Regions from separate parts of the Paenibacillus wynnii genome, predicted to be linked through region 2. Evidence: riboswitches for the same ligand, from Rfam matches in the RefSeq annotation. Region 2 holds a riboswitch; each other region holds the start of a gene.
The links. Region 2 has a riboswitch for cobalamin ahead of PWYN_RS27915 (S-layer homology domain-containing protein). Riboswitches for the same ligand answer to the same signal wherever they lie in the genome.
Positions count from the first base shown of each region.

Region 1: linked by a shared signal. The riboswitch ahead of PWYN_RS09425 (anaerobic ribonucleoside triphosphate reductase) and the one ahead of PWYN_RS27915 (S-layer homology domain-containing protein) in region 2 are both predicted to bind cobalamin.
Region 3: linked by a shared signal. The riboswitch ahead of metE (5-methyltetrahydropteroyltriglutamate--homocysteine S-methyltransferase) and the one ahead of PWYN_RS27915 (S-layer homology domain-containing protein) in region 2 are both predicted to bind cobalamin.

Region 1 is NZ_JQCR01000002.1:1,523,946-1,529,660, reverse strand. It holds gene nrdG (anaerobic ribonucleoside-triphosphate reductase activating protein) at 1-417, opposite strand, end outside; gene PWYN_RS09425 (anaerobic ribonucleoside triphosphate reductase) at 414-2,348, opposite strand; cobalamin riboswitch at 2,555-2,776, opposite strand; gene PWYN_RS09420 (MTH1187 family thiamine-binding protein) at 3,206-3,514, shown strand; gene PWYN_RS09415 (sugar phosphate isomerase/epimerase family protein) at 3,557-4,330, shown strand; gene PWYN_RS09410 (ASCH domain-containing protein) at 4,350-4,778, shown strand; gene PWYN_RS09405 (hypothetical protein) at 5,358-5,603, shown strand; gene PWYN_RS09400 (glycosyltransferase family 4 protein) at 5,597-5,715, shown strand, end outside.
Region 2 is NZ_JQCR01000002.1:1,085,783-1,091,497, reverse strand. It holds gene PWYN_RS07495 (GAP1-N2 domain-containing protein) at 1-482, shown strand, start outside; gene PWYN_RS07490 (copper resistance CopC/CopD family protein) at 674-2,449, shown strand; cobalamin riboswitch at 2,530-2,721, shown strand; gene PWYN_RS27915 (S-layer homology domain-containing protein) at 2,887-5,001, shown strand; gene PWYN_RS27910 (DUF4430 domain-containing protein) at 5,093-5,715, shown strand, end outside.
Region 3 is NZ_JQCR01000003.1:2,109,692-2,115,406, forward strand. It holds gene metE (5-methyltetrahydropteroyltriglutamate--homocysteine S-methyltransferase) at 1-2,149, opposite strand, end outside; cobalamin riboswitch at 2,321-2,529, opposite strand; gene PWYN_RS25240 (undecaprenyl-diphosphate phosphatase) at 2,805-3,665, opposite strand; gene PWYN_RS25245 (TIGR00266 family protein) at 3,816-4,610, opposite strand; gene PWYN_RS25250 (YitT family protein) at 4,797-5,465, opposite strand.

The DNA of each region.
Region 1 (5,715 bases), 440 kb from region 2:
AGTATCTTTTAAATCCTCCACAAAACGTCCGTCGATGAGTACCTGACACTGCTGTAGCAGTTGGTATTCAGGAGATCCGGGAATAGCTGTAATTTCCTCATAGGTGTATCCGCTGTAAATCCAAACAGGGAAGCCTGGAAGTGTGGACCGAAGTTCATTGATGAACCCCGCAGCCTCACCAGCTGAAAAGAAAGGATCGCCGCCCGCCAGCGTCAAACCGTCAAGCAGTGGATTTGCGGCAATCTCCCCAATGATTTCTTGCTGACGTTCAGGGGTAAATACATCGCCAAAGTTAAAATTCCACGTCTCGGGATTGAAGCAGCCCGGGCAACGGTGACGGCAGCCGCTGAGGAAGATGACGGCACGCATGCCATCTCCCTCATTAATGGACTCCGGATAATAGCCGCAAATATTCATAGATGCTTAATCCGATCCCTAACTTCTGCCTGCTTGGCGGCATTGAAGCGGGTTTGGTAATCACCGGTCAAATAACCGGTTACCCGGCGCAGCCGACGGATGTGTACTTCACTCTCATGCGTATGGCAGGAAGGACAGTTTGTACCGATTACACCTTCATATCCGCATCCTGAACAGCGGTCTATCGGGTGATTAATGCTGAAGTAGCTAACTTTTTGCTCAAGAGCATATTTGATAATTTTGACAAAAGCGGACGGGTTGCTGCGGGCATTGCCGTTTAACTCGACATAAGAGATCGCGCCTGCGTTGCAGAGCTCGTGGAAAGGAGCTTCCAGACTGATTTTTTGGGCAGCGCCCAAGTTGTAATAGACAGGGATATGAAAAGAATTTGTATAGTATTCCCGCTCAGTGATGCCCGGGATAGCTCCTAGACTTTTACGGTCAATCTTCGTGAATTTACCCGACAAGCCTTCCGCCGGCGTAGCGAACAAGGTGATGTTGAGGTTCAGTTCATCACTCTTGCGGTCGCAATATTCGCGCATATGACGCACGATAGCCACTGCTTTGGCATGAACATCCATATCCTCGCCATGGTGTTTGCCATACATCGCCTTCATGCACTCAGCCATCCCAATGAAACCCAGGGACAGACTGCCGTGCTTCAGAAGCTCGCCTACACTTTCCTCGGGATGCAGCTGTTCGCCGCCCTCCCAGACACCTTCACGCATCATGAAATCAGAGGCTTTGGCTTTCTGGGCCGATTGAATACGGAAACGGTGCAGGAGCCCCTCTAAAGCGATATCCATATAATGAGTAAGATCATCATAGAAGCCTTCTTCATTAGCCGCTGTGCGGCGGCCTGTTGCTATGCCGTAGTCCAAACCGAGCCGGACCAGGTTCAATGTATTGAAAGACAGATTGCCTTTGCCGGAGCAGTGATCACGGCCGAAGCGGTCACCCAGCACGCGGGTGCGGCAGCCCATGGTAGCAAACTCTGTATCGGGATTCGTCGGATCATAATACTGTATATTGAGCGGTGCATCCAGATTAGCGAAGTTAGGATACAATCTGCGGGCGGAGCACTCGGCAGCCTTCAAGAACAGGTCATAGTTGGGATCGCCCTGCTGCTGGTTCACACCCTGTTTGCATTTGAAGATCTGAATCGGGAACACCGGCGTTTCGCCGCTTCCGAGTCCGTTCATAGTAGCTGTCAGCAAAGAGCTGATGACAAGCTGACCTTCAGGAGAAGTGCAGGTTCCGTAGTTGATGCTGGTAAAAGGGATTTGTCCGCCGGATCGGCTGGACATCGTATTTAGGTTATGTATCATACTTTCAGCAGCCTGCAGCGTTTCGCTCTCCGTTTCCTTCAACGCATAGCGGAAGGCTCTTGGGTATTGGTCAGCAAGATCTGTGCGGCTCATCGTAATTTCACCGAGATGCTCGCTAGCTTGTCCTTCTTCGAAGTATCCGAGACCCTTGCGGAACAGCTTGGCAAAGGATTTGGTTACATAAGGGGCCAGATCATAATCTATTTTATTCGCGGATACACCGCCGTATTGGGCATTTTGCTGGGATTGAAAAATAATCGCCACCAGTGACATTGCTGTCATGATGGAATTCGGAGGACGGACGCTGCCGTTGCCGGTATTGAAACCTTCGCGCAGAAGTCTTTCGAACGGAATGAATATACAATTGGTTGTCCCAATGGCATATTGATCCAGATCGTGGACATATACTACGTTATCCTCAATGGCTTGGACCAGTTGTGGAGGCATGGTGAAGTTGCGGGCATACCACTTAGAGTACTCACTGCCGAATTTGCTCATTTTACCGGAAAAGCTTTCCCCGTTCAAATTGGCATTCTCGCGCAGCAGATCCAGGTCCAGACTCTCGATAATATCCCGTCCCAGACTAATTACTTCCTCCAGCATAATTCCCTTAGTCTCGTTCACAGCGTTGTATCGCTTCTCCAGCAACGTCATTGTACCGTTCTCCTCTCGATATTAAAAAAGCATTTCCTGCCGGATGGCAGAAAATGCCCGTATGCGTAACGTAACTATCCACCTTGGATATTTACAGAGTCTATTATGTAAGACGCATGCGGACACCGTCCCTGTTCATCGCAGGTTAGTTGTTAATGGTGTCGTCGAGACAGGCAGGTCTCCTGGCTTCCGGTTTTTCTCCCTAGCTCCTTCCCGAAGGACAGTTTGTCGCCCTCAGTGGCTCATGCTGGAGATCGTCCGCGACACTAACTTGTACAAGTCACGGGCATCCGGTTAACAGTGGCGGGACCGCAGCGGAATCTAACCGCACTTCCCTATTAAGCTTGAATCCGATAGGACATATAGACCCAAAATAAGCTGTGAAACTTATCATTTATCTATAGGTCAACAAAGGGTCAAAGCGCCTGTCTCCACTATATTTTGTTGTCGTTACATAAAAATAACCCAAGATGTTGTGTTTGTAAACATTTTTTTAGCAAACCCATACTGGGGGCGGCTTCCTAACAAGTACTCCACAAACCATCCACAGCTAGTCCACAGGTAATCCACAATTGATCCACAAATATGCCGTAAATGATTCATAAATCATCCTCAAATATGCCGCAAATCGTCCATAATTAGGGTGAGCGTGGTACTGGAATTTAGCCTTAGAGGTAATCCAATGTATATGTAGAGGAAATTATAACGGACCTAAGTTTGTGAGACGAGGGTGTAGTTGCTACAATAGAAGGAAGATAGATATGAAGAATGTATAGGACTCTTATAAACGTTAAGGAGGTATTCCGGTGGCTATTGCTGAAGTGTCGGTCATTCCGATTGGAACAGGCAGTACAAGCCTCAGCAGCTATGTTGCGGATATGCAGCGTGTGCTGGAGACAGTAGAAGGTGTAACCTACGAGCTTACTTCCATGGGAACGATTATCGAAGGCCCGTTGGGGCGGATTCTCGCAGCAGTAGAGGCGCTGCATGAGTCTCCATTCACAGGTGGTGCGCAGCGTGTATCGACATCTGTTAAAATTGACGACCGCCGCGATACAACCTCTACCAGCCGTGGGAAGATTGAATCTGTGGAACGTAAGCTGCTAGGAAATTAGAATACTTCAGTCACAAATCCAACTATTAGGAGTGGGACTTTCATGGCGACAAAAGTACAACAGGTAGGCATTCAAATGTATACCCTGCGGGATCAGACTGAACAAGACTTTCTAGGTACCTTGCGCAAGGTGGCGGATATCGGCTATGAGGCGGTGGAATTTGCCGGTTACTTCGGCGTTACTGCCAAGGAGTTGCGTGAAACTCTTGATGATCTTGGACTGGCTGCTCCGTCTGCACACGTTGGTCTTGATTTCAGCAGTCTGGATAATATGCAAACGGCATTGTCCCGAGAAATTGAGTATGCTCAAGAGCTTGGACTTCAATATATAATCACACCGGGATCTCCTGTACCGGCCAACCCTTCCTTAGAGGATGTAATTTCACTGATTCCCTTTTTTGAAAAGGCTTCCGAGATGGTTCGTGCAGCAGGTATGAAATATGGTTATCACAACCATGACTTTGAATTTAAAAAAGTTAACGGGCAAGCCATTATCGACCTTTGGCTGGAGAAAATTCCTGCTGAACATATGATAGCTGAGTTTGATCTGGGCTGGGTGTATGTGGGCGGCGCAAATCCGGTGGATTATGTGTCCCGATATGCAGGCCGTGTGCCGCTCGTCCATATCAAGGATTTCGATATCGCTCACAACGAAACCGACCTGGGCATGGGGCAAGTCGATTTCAGTAGAATCTTCGACATTGCCGATCAAGCGGGAATTCTCTACTATATCGTAGAACAGGAAACGTACGCCTCCTCTTCACTGGAGAGCGCCAAGCAGTCTCTGGACTATTTCCGAAAGTTGAATTTGATATAGGACAAGGAGATTATGCAGGATGCTCTGTTTAACAATACGGCAGCCCTGGGCGACGCTAATTGCGCTTGGGGAGAAAGAATTCGAGACGCGTTCATGGAGAACGAACCATCGAGGAGAGCTGGCCATTCATGCCGGCAAAAAAATCGATAAAGCGATCTGCAGGCAGGAGCCTTTCAAATCTGTGCTATTGAAACATGGCTATACAGAGGATAATCTGCCAGTGGGAGTCATTATAGCCAAAGGTTTGCTGGAAGACTGTTATGAGATCACACATGATGGGAACGGCAAGGGCTGGGTCAGTGGGAATGAATACGCCTTTGGAGATTATACCGAAGGGCGTTTTGCTTGGAAGCTTGCGGATATCACACCTTTAATCCAACCTATTTCGGCCAAGGGGAAATTGAGTTTGTGGGAATATCCATCAGTTAGTAACGATCAAGAAGCCTGATTTCCTTTTCGCACTATCTTAAAATCAGAGGTTTACTTTAATAGTGATCGCAAGAACTCTCCGAACTCGTAGCGGCTTGTTCACAATCGTCAACCGCTAGTTTTGGTTTAATGTAATTTGTATCGATCAGGTAATTTTCAGGTTGGGGGTTTATATTGGAATACCAAACACCCACCCCCTAGTGTTTTGTGGTATATGATCCGGGTCTTGCCTACTACCAAAGGCAAGGCCTATTTTTTTTCTAAAGACATTATAGGAACTGAAAGTAAGTAACGAGAGATTTCGAGAGTTCTGTACGGGTAAATCTGCACTCCCTCAGTAAAAATATTGGGTAGTGTGGATAGATATTAATTTAATGGAATAAAATCCCGATAAAGAAATAGAGCAGTTAATTAATCAGTTTAAACTCAACAGCCTTTCGTGCAAACGCTTGCAAAAAAACAGGTATAGTCAATCTTGACTACCGGAAAACCGGTGAAGGCACGAATAGGCTATGCACCGCAGTATTAGAAATTTGATATCGGCAGCCCTATCCGGGTCAATGGTTAACGCCAACAATCAACCAAAGGAGTTGAGCGAATGGGTGACGAATGGATTGAAATCCCGGAGTCCGTAGAAATAAACGACATAACTGTGGTGTTTATTGAGAATTTTCGGATAAGGAAGGAATTTAGAGGTTATGTAGTGCTGGACTGGCAGCGTAAATTTGAGGAAGCAGATCTGAACAGTCTCCCTGCTCTTTTGCTTGCTTCGGATAGTTTGGAAAAAGATTATTTGATCCGAAAGTATGAAGTCATTCTGGGAACGGCGGAGGATTTATGGTAACGATTAGGTTCGCAAGGCATTACCGGGCTGTTCATATTACCAATGAAATTGGAGGATATATTATCGGAGGCATAGCCTCGTTTATGAACCAGCTCTATGAAGGGCGGGAAGA
Region 2 (5,715 bases):
CGCTTGCGGCTGTCTATCTGAAGGGTGCTAACGGTAGCAATAATGTAGGGAAAAGTCAGTTAGTCTTTACCTTTGCCGAAGCTAAGGATTGTGATGCATTCAACCCTACCGAGATTAGTGTTGAATCTTCTAATGGGGTCGCTGAGTCCTTTAAGGTTTCCGTGTTGAAGCAATCCTGTACGGTTCCCTCGGTAAGTCCTTCTGCTGGTGATACCGAAGAAGATAATGAACCTGCTGTTACCACGGAGCCCGTTACGACGGCAACCGCTGTAACTTTGGCAAGCTCCCCCTTCCGGGCTGAGGTTACGTTAGATTCCAATGCGGCTTTAGTAAAAGGGAATATGATTAAAGCAGAGGGTTACTCGTTAACGCTCTTTGCCGATCCCCAAGTTGCCGGAACCGTAAAACCTGACGCAACCCTAAAACCTGATGCGAGTGCAACACCGGAAGCTAGTGCGAGCCCGGATGCTACAGCTGAATAATAAAACACTCACTCCTGAAAACTGCAGGGCTTAATTCGCCGATATTTGCTGCAGCTTTACAGGAGTTTTTTTGGCACGCAAGACCGAGACACATAATATTCACACTTAAATGTGATTAAAGTCATTTATAATTATCCTATCATGTAAGGGATCGTTAATGTGACGGTACGGTTAGGGAGGTCTGAACTCAAGTGAAGCAAAGAATATATAATATTGTGATTGTATTAGTGATTGTTCTGTTTATGCTGCCGGCCCCGGTTAGTGCCCATGCAAAAGTTCTACAGTCTGTTCCTGCAGCAAATGCTAAGCTTCAGAACTCCCCATTGGAGATCAAGATTCAGTATAGTGAAGGATTTAATGCTGAATTAAGCAAAATCATCTTGCAGGATGACGCCGGCAAGCCTATTACAGGTAAGCTAACCACAGGAACGGACCAATGGTTAATCTATCAAATCCCGACACTTTCGGGGGGCGCCTACACGGTGAAATACCAAGTGCTCTCGGAGGATACACATGTTGTGGAGGGCTCTTTTACATTCACAGTAGCTGCGGTGAAGCCGACGGCAACTCCGGTGGCAAGCACGCAACCTACGGATGCAGCGGCTGGTATTACAACTACACCTTCACCGGCGAACACACCCAAGGTTATAGAACCAGACATAATTATTAAATCCTCCAGTATACTTATGCCTGTGCTGCGTGTAATGGAAGTACTGGCTGTCATCGCTGCCGCAGGTTTTATTATTTTCCGATATGGAATATGGAGCAATATTTACAAAGTTGAGGTGCCGCCATTATTCTCAAAGCGAAATGAGAGAGTTCTTTACATTGCGGTATTCGTCCTATTCTTACTATCTGGAATTCTACAGGCAGGCCTACTTACTGATCAGCTTAGCGGACCGGGAACAGGTTCCTTCTGGACCTTATGGCAGAAGATTCTGACGGATACACTAGTCGGTGCTGCTTCCTGGCTCCGGCCTGCCGCTGCTGCAGTTCTGCTATTAACTACTCTGGGATCCCGGAGTCAGGGACGGTTAGCTTTTGTTATAAAATTATCTGCGATATTCGTCATCATCCTGCTGTTCCCTTTGACCGGGCATGCTTATGGGGCGGTGAGTGGCGTAACTTATGCGGTCCTCTCACAGGTCTTACACATTGGATCTGCTGCCGTTTGGTTTGGGGGATTAATCGGAATTCTGGCTGCTATTCAGAGCAGGAAGCAATCCGCATTGAGTTATGAGCAGCTAAACAGGCTGATAGTACGCTTTTCCGCTATAGCATTGCCATCTGTGATCGTAATAGCATTAAGCGGCGTTTTTCTTGCCTTGCTAAGACTCGGCAGCTGGAATGCTCTGTTGCATAGTGAATACGGGCGGATCATTCTGGCTAAGTCAGCGATCGTTCTATGCATATGGATCATTGCAGCTTACCACCGTCTGGTGTTACTGCCGCGTATGAAGAATATCCTGCAGATCAGCACCGCCGATAAGGAACAGGAGATTCCGAGGCGGTTTATTGTAAATGTTCGCACGGAGATAATATTGGCTGTCGCTGCATTTGTTCTGGCAGGTATGCTCTCTACGACTCCGCCACCTGAACAAGCTGTGGTTGCGGCCCCGGTCTATTGGCATGTTATGGGGGAGTCGGCCCATATGTCGATGAGAGTAAATTTTAAGGAGGACATAGGTCAAACTCTTCAACTGGATGTGTGGCTGCCAAGCGGAATGGGCGCTCCAAGCGGAGTGGACGTTCAACTCAGCCATTCCGGTGAGCAGGACATAACGTTAACTGTACCCTTCAGGTTTAGAACCGGGGGAACGGACCCTTACGGTTATGAGGGCTTTGACAAATATACGTATGGAGCAGCGGGCCGTTACTTTACCGAAAAGGGAGAATGGAAGGCTGTGATCACATTTACAGACTCCAAAGGAACTGTTCATAGCTATGAAAAAGTCATAACCTTGTAGGGCATCTCTAGGAATACCACAGCTTTTCTATAGACATATACGGAGATTATAGATATGATTATTGATATATTTTAAATTAAATAGTTTGTCGTAAAAGAGGTGCGGGTCCACAGCAGGGCCTGCTTAAAAGGGAAGTCCGGTATATTCCGGCGCGGTCCCGCCACTGTAAATGCGGAGCGACTCTATCTAACGCCACTGTTCAAGAAGAATGGGAAGGCAAAGAGAAGCGTTGATGCATGAGCCAGGAAACCTGCCTTTTTTGTTAAAGTTTCTATTCTTCGTGGGGTAAGAATAAGGAGCATACTTATAGGGAATTTGTGTCTTAAGCCATTGAGAGACGACCTCCTAACACAGTTGTTCTTCAGACCGCCCTTAAGGGGCGGTTTTTATGTTTTGTCCTTTATTCCCCAAAATACACACACAGAAAGAGGTTAATCATGAAGCGAATTTTATCATCCAAGTTCTTTTCGTTAGGCATGGCCTTATTAATGGTCATTTCAATTCTGGGTACATCTTTTGCTCCATCCGAAAAAGCTTATGCCGCAGAGCCGAGTAAGGCAGTTACGTCAGCTACTGTATCCGAAGCTACTTATGCTGTTACAGCGGCTATTTTGAAAAAGGGAATACAGTCTGACTGGCAAGCTATGGGATTGGTTCGGTCCGGCAATAAGCTTCCTGCAAGCTACCAAACCGCTCTTGAGAGTGAAGTGAAAACAAACAAAGGTACATATACCAACGTCACGGATTATGCACGCAGAGTGCTTGCCTCTACGGTGATCGGTATCGATGCTACGAATTTTGCGGGATATAATCTCGTAGAGAAGATTTACAATAATGAACGTATGATTAACCAAGGGATTAACGGTGTTATATATAGTCTCCTGGCGTTGGACTCTGGTCATTACAGTGTGCCTGCCAATGCTAAATGGACAACAGATAAACTTGTTAGCGAAATTTTATCCAAACAAAATGCAGATGGAGGCTTCACCCTATCAACGGGTGCAAGCGATCCGGATATAACGGCGATGACTTTAACGGCTTTGTCAGCTCATTTGGACAATCCTGCAGTAAAAACTGCCGGTGAGCGCGCAATTGCTTGGTTATCCCAAAAACAGCAATCCCACGGGGGTTACGGGGATAGCAGTGAAAGTGTCTCCCAAGTCATCATTGCTTTAACATCTAATAAAATTGACCCTACAGAACAGCGTTTCACGAAAGATGCGCATCATCTAATTGATAGATTGCTCAGCTTCCGTACGGCTGATGGAGGTTTTGCCCATACCCTTTCCGGGGAATACAACACTCTTGCTACGGCACAGGCTTTTCAGGCTTTGGTGGCCTACCAGCTGTATACAAAGGGTGAAGGTGGATTCTATAATTTCCCGCAGCCTGTGAAGCAGCCTCTTGCTGTATCGGCTATGGTTGTTATTGAAGGGCCGCAGGGCTTTATTGCCGAAGGCAATGTTCAATCCGCCAGTGCGCTTGATGCGCTCAAGAAGCTGACCACAGATAAGAAAATCGTTCTTGATTTAACGAGCAGCTCTTTCGGTGATTATGTATCCGGCATTCAAGGAACAAAAGCGGGTCTATATGGCGGCTACGACGGCTGGAATTATGCGGTGTCCCGCGGAGGCCAATGGATATTCCCGAGTGTAGGTATGGGGGATTTCATCCTTCAGGCAGCAGATCGTGTAGTTGTCTATTATGGCGGCAGCGAGACCCAGGTTGTAGGTGCGGTAACCGTTGCTCCAACTAAAGTGGCAGCTGGTAAATCATTTACGGTGAACGTGCAGAAATCCTCCCTGAATTGGGAGACCGGTAAAGTAGTTAACGTTCCAGCCAACGCTGTACAGGTCAAAGTGGGCGCAATAACCGTGACCACAGATACTTATGGAGCGGCGGTCTTCCCGACAGGAACGAACGGCGGAGTTCAAACCTTGACGGTTACGGGTTACAGCCCAGGCAAAGCCCCAAGCGTGGCACGATATACACAGCGCTTATTAGTATCTCCGGTATTCGCAGATCAGAAGAGCATTTCTTCATGGGCCACTACATCTGTTCAAAATGCCATTGAAAAAGGGATTATGGAAGGGATTGGCGGCAACGTCCTTACCTTTGCACCCAAAGAGAACATCACGCGGGCGCAGTTCGCAGCCTTGCTATTGAGATTAACGAATAACCTGCCGAACGGAGCAGCCTCAGAATCCCCGTTCAGCGACGTGAAGTCGGATGCATGGTATTATGGATACGTGCTGAAGGCCAAGGAACTGGGTATCCTTGAAGGCGTAACGGCTACAACCTTCAAGCCGAACGGAATCATTACCCGCCAAGACATGGCTGTCATGATTACCCGGGCATTCAAGCTGCAGGATTCAGCTTCAGCTTCAACGTTCAAGGATCGCAATTCAATCAGCAGCTACGCTTTGTCATCTGTAAATGTGGTGACGGAGAGCGGTTATATGACAGGCTTCAATGGAGCATTTGATCCATCGGGCGCTGTTACTAGAGAAATAGCTGCTGTCGTTGCAGTTAGACTTCTAGATATTAAATAAGTGTTGAATAAGTAAGCTATAGTTATATTTAACGGAACGGGGGAGTCTATGCAACCCTCGTTCCTTTCCCTTTTTAGGAGGCGTGATCTTAATGACCAAACAAGCGGTACGCCGTTTCTTACTTGTACTGTCTGTAATCCTTTTAGTGGGTATATTCGCTGCTGGATGTGCATCAGACAAACAAGTATCCTCGGAGCAAAATAAGGTTGAAAGCTCCCCGGGAATCGCATTACAGACTACAGCACCTGCCTCTGGAGATGCTGTAGCACCTTCACCGAGCTTTGAATCAGACTCGACTCCAACCGTAGAATCACCTGAGCCGGTGGCTGGCTCGGATCTAGCTTCGCAGGAGCCTCCTGCTTCTAGCGGCTCTCCAGTTTCAACACAGGCCCCAACAGCTCGAGAGGATATAACTGCGGCCCCATCTACCAAAGCTGGCGCTGTCAAGACGCCAGCCCCTGCCAAGGCCCCGGCAGTGGTGACGGATAACCCCTCGGCAACCGTTAGACCTGCTTCCAGTCCTTCCGCCGCTCCGGCCGGGAGTAACGAGAAAGCAAGTACGATTACCTTCTCAGTCACCGGGGATTCTGAATCCGGGGTTATTTTAGCCCCTTCTGTAGTTGAGGTGAAAGATGGAGATAGTGTTATGGATCTCTTGAAGCGGATTACCCGCAAGCATAAAATCCAGATGGAGTTCAAAGGCATCGGCTCGAT
Region 3 (5,715 bases), on a different contig from region 2:
TAATATTAGAGGTCATTTCTTCAACGGTAGGTATCCGAGGACTGTGAATATCGTAAACACCCAGACCGATGCCTTTATCATACGCCTGCTCTTCGAAGCTTGCGATTAATTCCCCATGGCTGCGGGAAGTTTCAATCGAAATGACATCTGCATCCATAGCAGAGATTGAATCAATCATGTCATTGAATTCGGCATAGCACATATGCGTATGGATTTGTGTAGTATCTTTAACGTGATTAGTGGAAATACGAAACGCCTTTACTGCCCAGTCCAAATAGTTTTGATGGTCCCTGGTTTTAAGGGGAAGTCCTTCACGAATTGCCGGTTCATCCACTTGAATCATCTCTATACCCGCATTTTCAAGCACTTGAACTTCTTGGCGCAGTGCCAATGCAATCTGATTCGCTACTTCTTCACGGCTTAGATCATCTCGAACGAATGACCAATTCAGGATGGTAACAGGTCCTGTGAGCATACCTTTAACCGGCAGCTTCGTTAGCGATTGAGCATATACGCTTTCTTTTACCGTCATAGGCTCAATAAAAGCAACGTCGGCATAAATCACAGGGGGCTTTACACAACGGGAACCGTACGATTGAACCCAACCATTTCGGGTGAACAGATATCCGCCCAGTTTTTCCCCGAAGAACTCCACCATATCCGTCCGCTCAAATTCCCCATGGACCAATACATCCAGACCCAGCTTCTCTTGGAAGGCAATTGCAGCCTCAATCTGTTCGCGAATAAATAAGTCATAGCGATCCTGCTTCCATACACCCTTGCGCCATTTCAAACGGGCTTGTCTTACCTCTGGCGTTTGCGGGAAACTACCGATAGTTGTAGTTGGAAGCAACGGCAGCTGCCATTTCTGCTGCTGGATGTGTACTCTTTCTGCAAAAGGAACCGTACGTCTGTCCGGAAGATCCTTCAGACCGCGGACCTGCTCTGCTACATCCTGGAGTCCACGTTCCGGCAAGGCTCGGAAAGCAGCAAGGGCATCACGGCTGGCTTGAAGTGCCGTGGCAACCGACTCCACCTGATCATTCACAATCGCTGCTCCAATAAGGCTTAATTCTGCCAACTTCTCGTTAGCAAAAGCCAACGCCTGTTTTACAACTCCCTTCAGCTTATCCTCTCCCTGAACGGTAACAGGAACATGAAGCAGACTGCTGGAAGGCTGTAATATTAATTGATCAAGGCCCACAAAAGCCGTTAGCTTCTCAATCAGCTGAAGCTTGGCGTCCAGATCAGAGCGCCAGATGTTACGACCATCGATAATGCCCGCGCCTAACCATTTGTCTTTAGGCCAGCCGAGAAGGCTGATCGACTCTAAATTTCCCCCTCCGTCATGCACAAAGTCCAGACCGAGACCGGCAACCGGCAGTTGAAGCAATTCATGCAGCGGCTCGGCCGCTTCGAAATACGTCTGCAGCATAATCTTCAATCCCGGTACAGCGTCTGCAATCGATTGGTAAAGGTGCTTCAGCAGGACGATATCTCCAGAAGTCAGTCCAGTAACTATCGCGGGTTCATCCACTTGCACCCACTCTACCCCTTCCTCTTCCAGTTCTTTCAGGAGCTGAATGTAGACAGGCAGGAAGCGATCGGCAATCTCAGCTAACTTCGAGGACGGAAAGCCTTTAGAAAGCTTCAAAAAGGTGTAAAGTCCCACAATGACCGGCTTGCCTTCAATGCCTGCTTGAGATTTAGCGAAGCGATAAGCGGCTAGAGGTTTGTTCTCCGTTAATTGCGGCTGCTGTTCACCAATCTCAGGCACAATGTAATGGTAATTGGTGTTGAACCATTTTGTCATTTCACAAGCCGTTGCACTCTCATTTCCGCGGGCCATTGCGAAATATAGATCAAGATCAACTGCTCCACCCGTATAGTCATACCGATCTGGTATGATGCCGAACATTACAGCTGTATCTAACATATGGTCATAGAAAGTAAAATCATTTACCGGAATTAGTTCAATCCCGGCTTCCTGTTGGGTCCGTAAGTGACCAAGCTGTATAGAAGCCATTTCAGCCCGAAAACTTTCCTCACTAATACTGCGGGACCAGAAAGCCTCAAGCGCCTGCTTCCATTCCCGATTTTTGCCGATTCTTGGATAACCGAGATTGCTTAATTTAACTTTATGCGTCATATGTAGCGCTCCTTTTATACCTATTTGTAAATCAAAATACCGGAAATTCAATGTTCATAACCTCAACCCAAGAAACAAAAAGGGCGTCTTTCCCTAAAAAAGCTTAAGGGAAAGACGCCCATGATATTCTGATGAATAGCGTCTAACACCTCCCTATCTCCCGTAGGTAAAGCAGTGCTGTCGAAACAGGCAGGTCTCCTGGCTATCGGCGTCAACATCCTTAAGCAGTCTTCCCGGCAGTAGTAATCTGCCAGTGACAATCGTTGCTAAGAACTCTTCCGTTACAGTGGCGGGACCGCGTCGGCTTTACACCGAACTTCCCTATTAAGCTAACCGGAACTACTAATCTTCCGGCAAGCACCTGTTTCCGTTATTAAATTTTACTTCGGGTTATCAATCTAAGGTTTATGTTACTTTAAAACCAAGTAATCCGCAATAGATTATATGGAATACCTATTATAATAAATATTTATATATTAAATATTATGAACTTAAGAATTTCTATAGTGGTGACACTCGTAACTGCGGTGAATGTTTGGACTTCCGGCCGCGGTTGATATCCGGATACAAAGGCGGACGCATACGCTCCTACAGTTCCAAAATTCCCCTTCGTTACTTCTGCCTTTTTATTAGGTTCTATACATATTAGACATTTTTAAAAAATCACCAGATATAAGACCCCGGCAAGCACAATTCGGTATATGGCGAAAGGAAGCAGCTTAATTTTATTAATTAGCTTCAGGAAAAAGCGCATCGACAGTAGCGCGAACAAAAAAGCACTGATAAACCCGGCGATAAAGAAAGGTAAAGCGTCCACCGTAAAGTACTGCCAGTTCTTGATCAAGGAAATCAAGCTTGCTCCTGCCATAATCGGAACGGCCATGATAAAGGTGAAATCTGCAGCGGCGCGATGACTCATTCCCAGCAGGACACCTCCGGATATGGTAGATCCCGAGCGCGAGAAGCCAGGCCACAGCGAGAAGCATTGGATAAAGCCCACGGTTAACGCCTGTCTATAAGTAATTTGATCAACACTTTGTACCGTTACCTTCTTCGGTGCGAACAAATCTGCGGCAATCATGAACAGAGCCCCTATGACAAGACCAATGAGTACGGTTGAGGTAGAAAATAAATGCTCATCTATGTAGTCCTCGAATAGTAAACCCAGCAAACCTGCGGGTATTAATCCAACAATTACCTGTGTTAGCTTTAGTCGACCCATAGTCTCTACAGAGGGTTGTCCCTCAGCTTCTACTTGCAGTTGCTTACGACTGAAACGTTTCAAGCCAAGCAAATCAATAAATCGATTCCGAAAAATAATTACCACCGCCAAAATGGATCCAAGCTGAATCACTACTTTGAAGGTATTGGCTGTGTATTTTCCGAGAAAATCCTGTGACTTCAGCCACATGTCATCCACAATAATCATATGACCCGTGGAGGATACCGGAGCAAATTCAGTTAATCCTTCGACAATGCCTAGAATAATTGCTTTTATAATCGTTAGCAGTTCCATACCCTTCCCCCCTAGGTTATAAATTTTCATCATTAATATATGTAAACTTATGCGGCTATTTCTGAAACTTGCACTTAACTTACATTTTTTCACGCTAAAAAAGCCGCCCACCGATACTCCGGTGCAACGGCTTCGACAATAACGATTTACTTATCTGCCATCCAGCAGATTACCTAAGCCTCCAAGAATACTGCCTTCCTCTTTCCTGCCCGAACTACCGGCAGCTGACAGAATACGATCGGCCATCCGGCTAAACGGCAGGGATTGTACCCAGACCTTGCCCGGTCCGCGCAGCGTTGCGAAGAATAACCCCTCACCGCCGAATACCGCTGTCTTTATTCCTTTTACCATTTCGATGTTATAGTCTACGGATGAGGTCATGGCTACAAGACAGCCCGTATCCAGCTTAATGGTCTCTCCGGGCTGCAGTGTTCTTTCCAGAACATAACCGCCGGAATGCACGAAGGAAAGGCCGTCACCCTCCAGCTTCTGCATGATAAAGCCCTCGCCACCGAAGAACCCTGCGCCCAGCTTGCGCTGGAATTCGATTCCGATGGAGACACCTTTAGCTGCACAAAGGAAGGAATCCTTTTGACAGATTATTTTACCGCCGTATTGCTGCAGATCAAGCGGAATGATTTTGCCGGGATACGGTGCTGCAAAGGTTACAGCTTTACGTCCGTAAGACCCTGCATGTGTGAACACAGTCATGAACAGGCTTTCTCCTGTAAGCAGCCGCTTACCCGCACCCATCAGCTTGCCCATCAACCCACCTCCGCGTGAAGCCCCGCTGCCATCCCCAAAGATCGTCTCCATCGTAATCTCCGGGTCCATCATCATGAAACTCCCTGCTTCAGCTATCACACTCTCACCGGGATCCAGCTGTACCTCCACACATTGTATTTCTTCACCCATAATCACATAATCAATTTCGTGAGCACTCATATCCGGGCATCCTCCTTCGTCTTGACAATCTTTGTCTGAAAATATATACGCTTAGATTAATCTATGGTTTCACTGATCGCGAAGGTAGAGAATTCTCACAAAAAAAGGCCAGCCAAATTTCGGCTGACCTTAATGTAGAACATCCCTGGTTAAGGGTAATTGACTGATTGTTGATATCACTTCACATTACTGTACTTCCTGCGGCTTGCCCAGCACGGGCTGAATCTTCGGCATCTTCTGCAGTTTTGGTCTGCCTAGAGAGGTTGTAAACGTAATGACATAGCCAGCAACAACGACTGCCATTCCGGTATACAATGTTTCTTTCAGAGGCATATAAAAAAGCGATAATGCCAGAACGATTACATCCATCAGAATAAATACGGTTCCTACCTTGATTCCCTTCCATTCACTGATCAGCAGTGACAAAATATCGTCTCCGCCGCTCGCTCCGCCTCCGCGGAGTACCATTCCTGCTCCTAGACCAGTAAGTACACCAGACAACAGTGCCGCAACCGGCAAATTGTTCTGCAAATGAATGACCCATCCGGAATACCGTTCCATCAGTCCGTAGAAGATAGTAAAGGCCCCTACTGAAACAAATGTATTACATACGAACGTTTTCCCTTTGAAGAACCAAGCAATTAGGAGTACTGGAATGTCTAAAATCAGGATCGAAAGTGAAGGGGAAATCCCTAACACATATTTGCCGAGCAGGGACAAACCAACGAATCCGCCCTCGGTCAAATGGTTTTGATAATTAATGTGATAATAAGTAAATGCAAGCAGCAATGTTCCGGACAAAATGACTGACATTCGGAGCAGTAAATTTATTACTCCATTGTTGTGTTTCCTCATACAGGTCTCCCCTTATCGTATATGGCGGCTAGACGTCCCACCAACCTCTACGACGGGGTATACCAGAGGCGTTGCTCCTTCGCATACAATACTCCTTCCCTCGCAGAGGCGGTTTCGTCAATTAACGGTTCGCACCTTCTACAGGGAAGCTAAGTATAAGATAGATCATAACGTTTCCAAATCGTCCTTTGGGGAATCGTCCTTCGGGGACACATGGTATCCTGATCCTTTCTGTAATTTGATAAGTTCT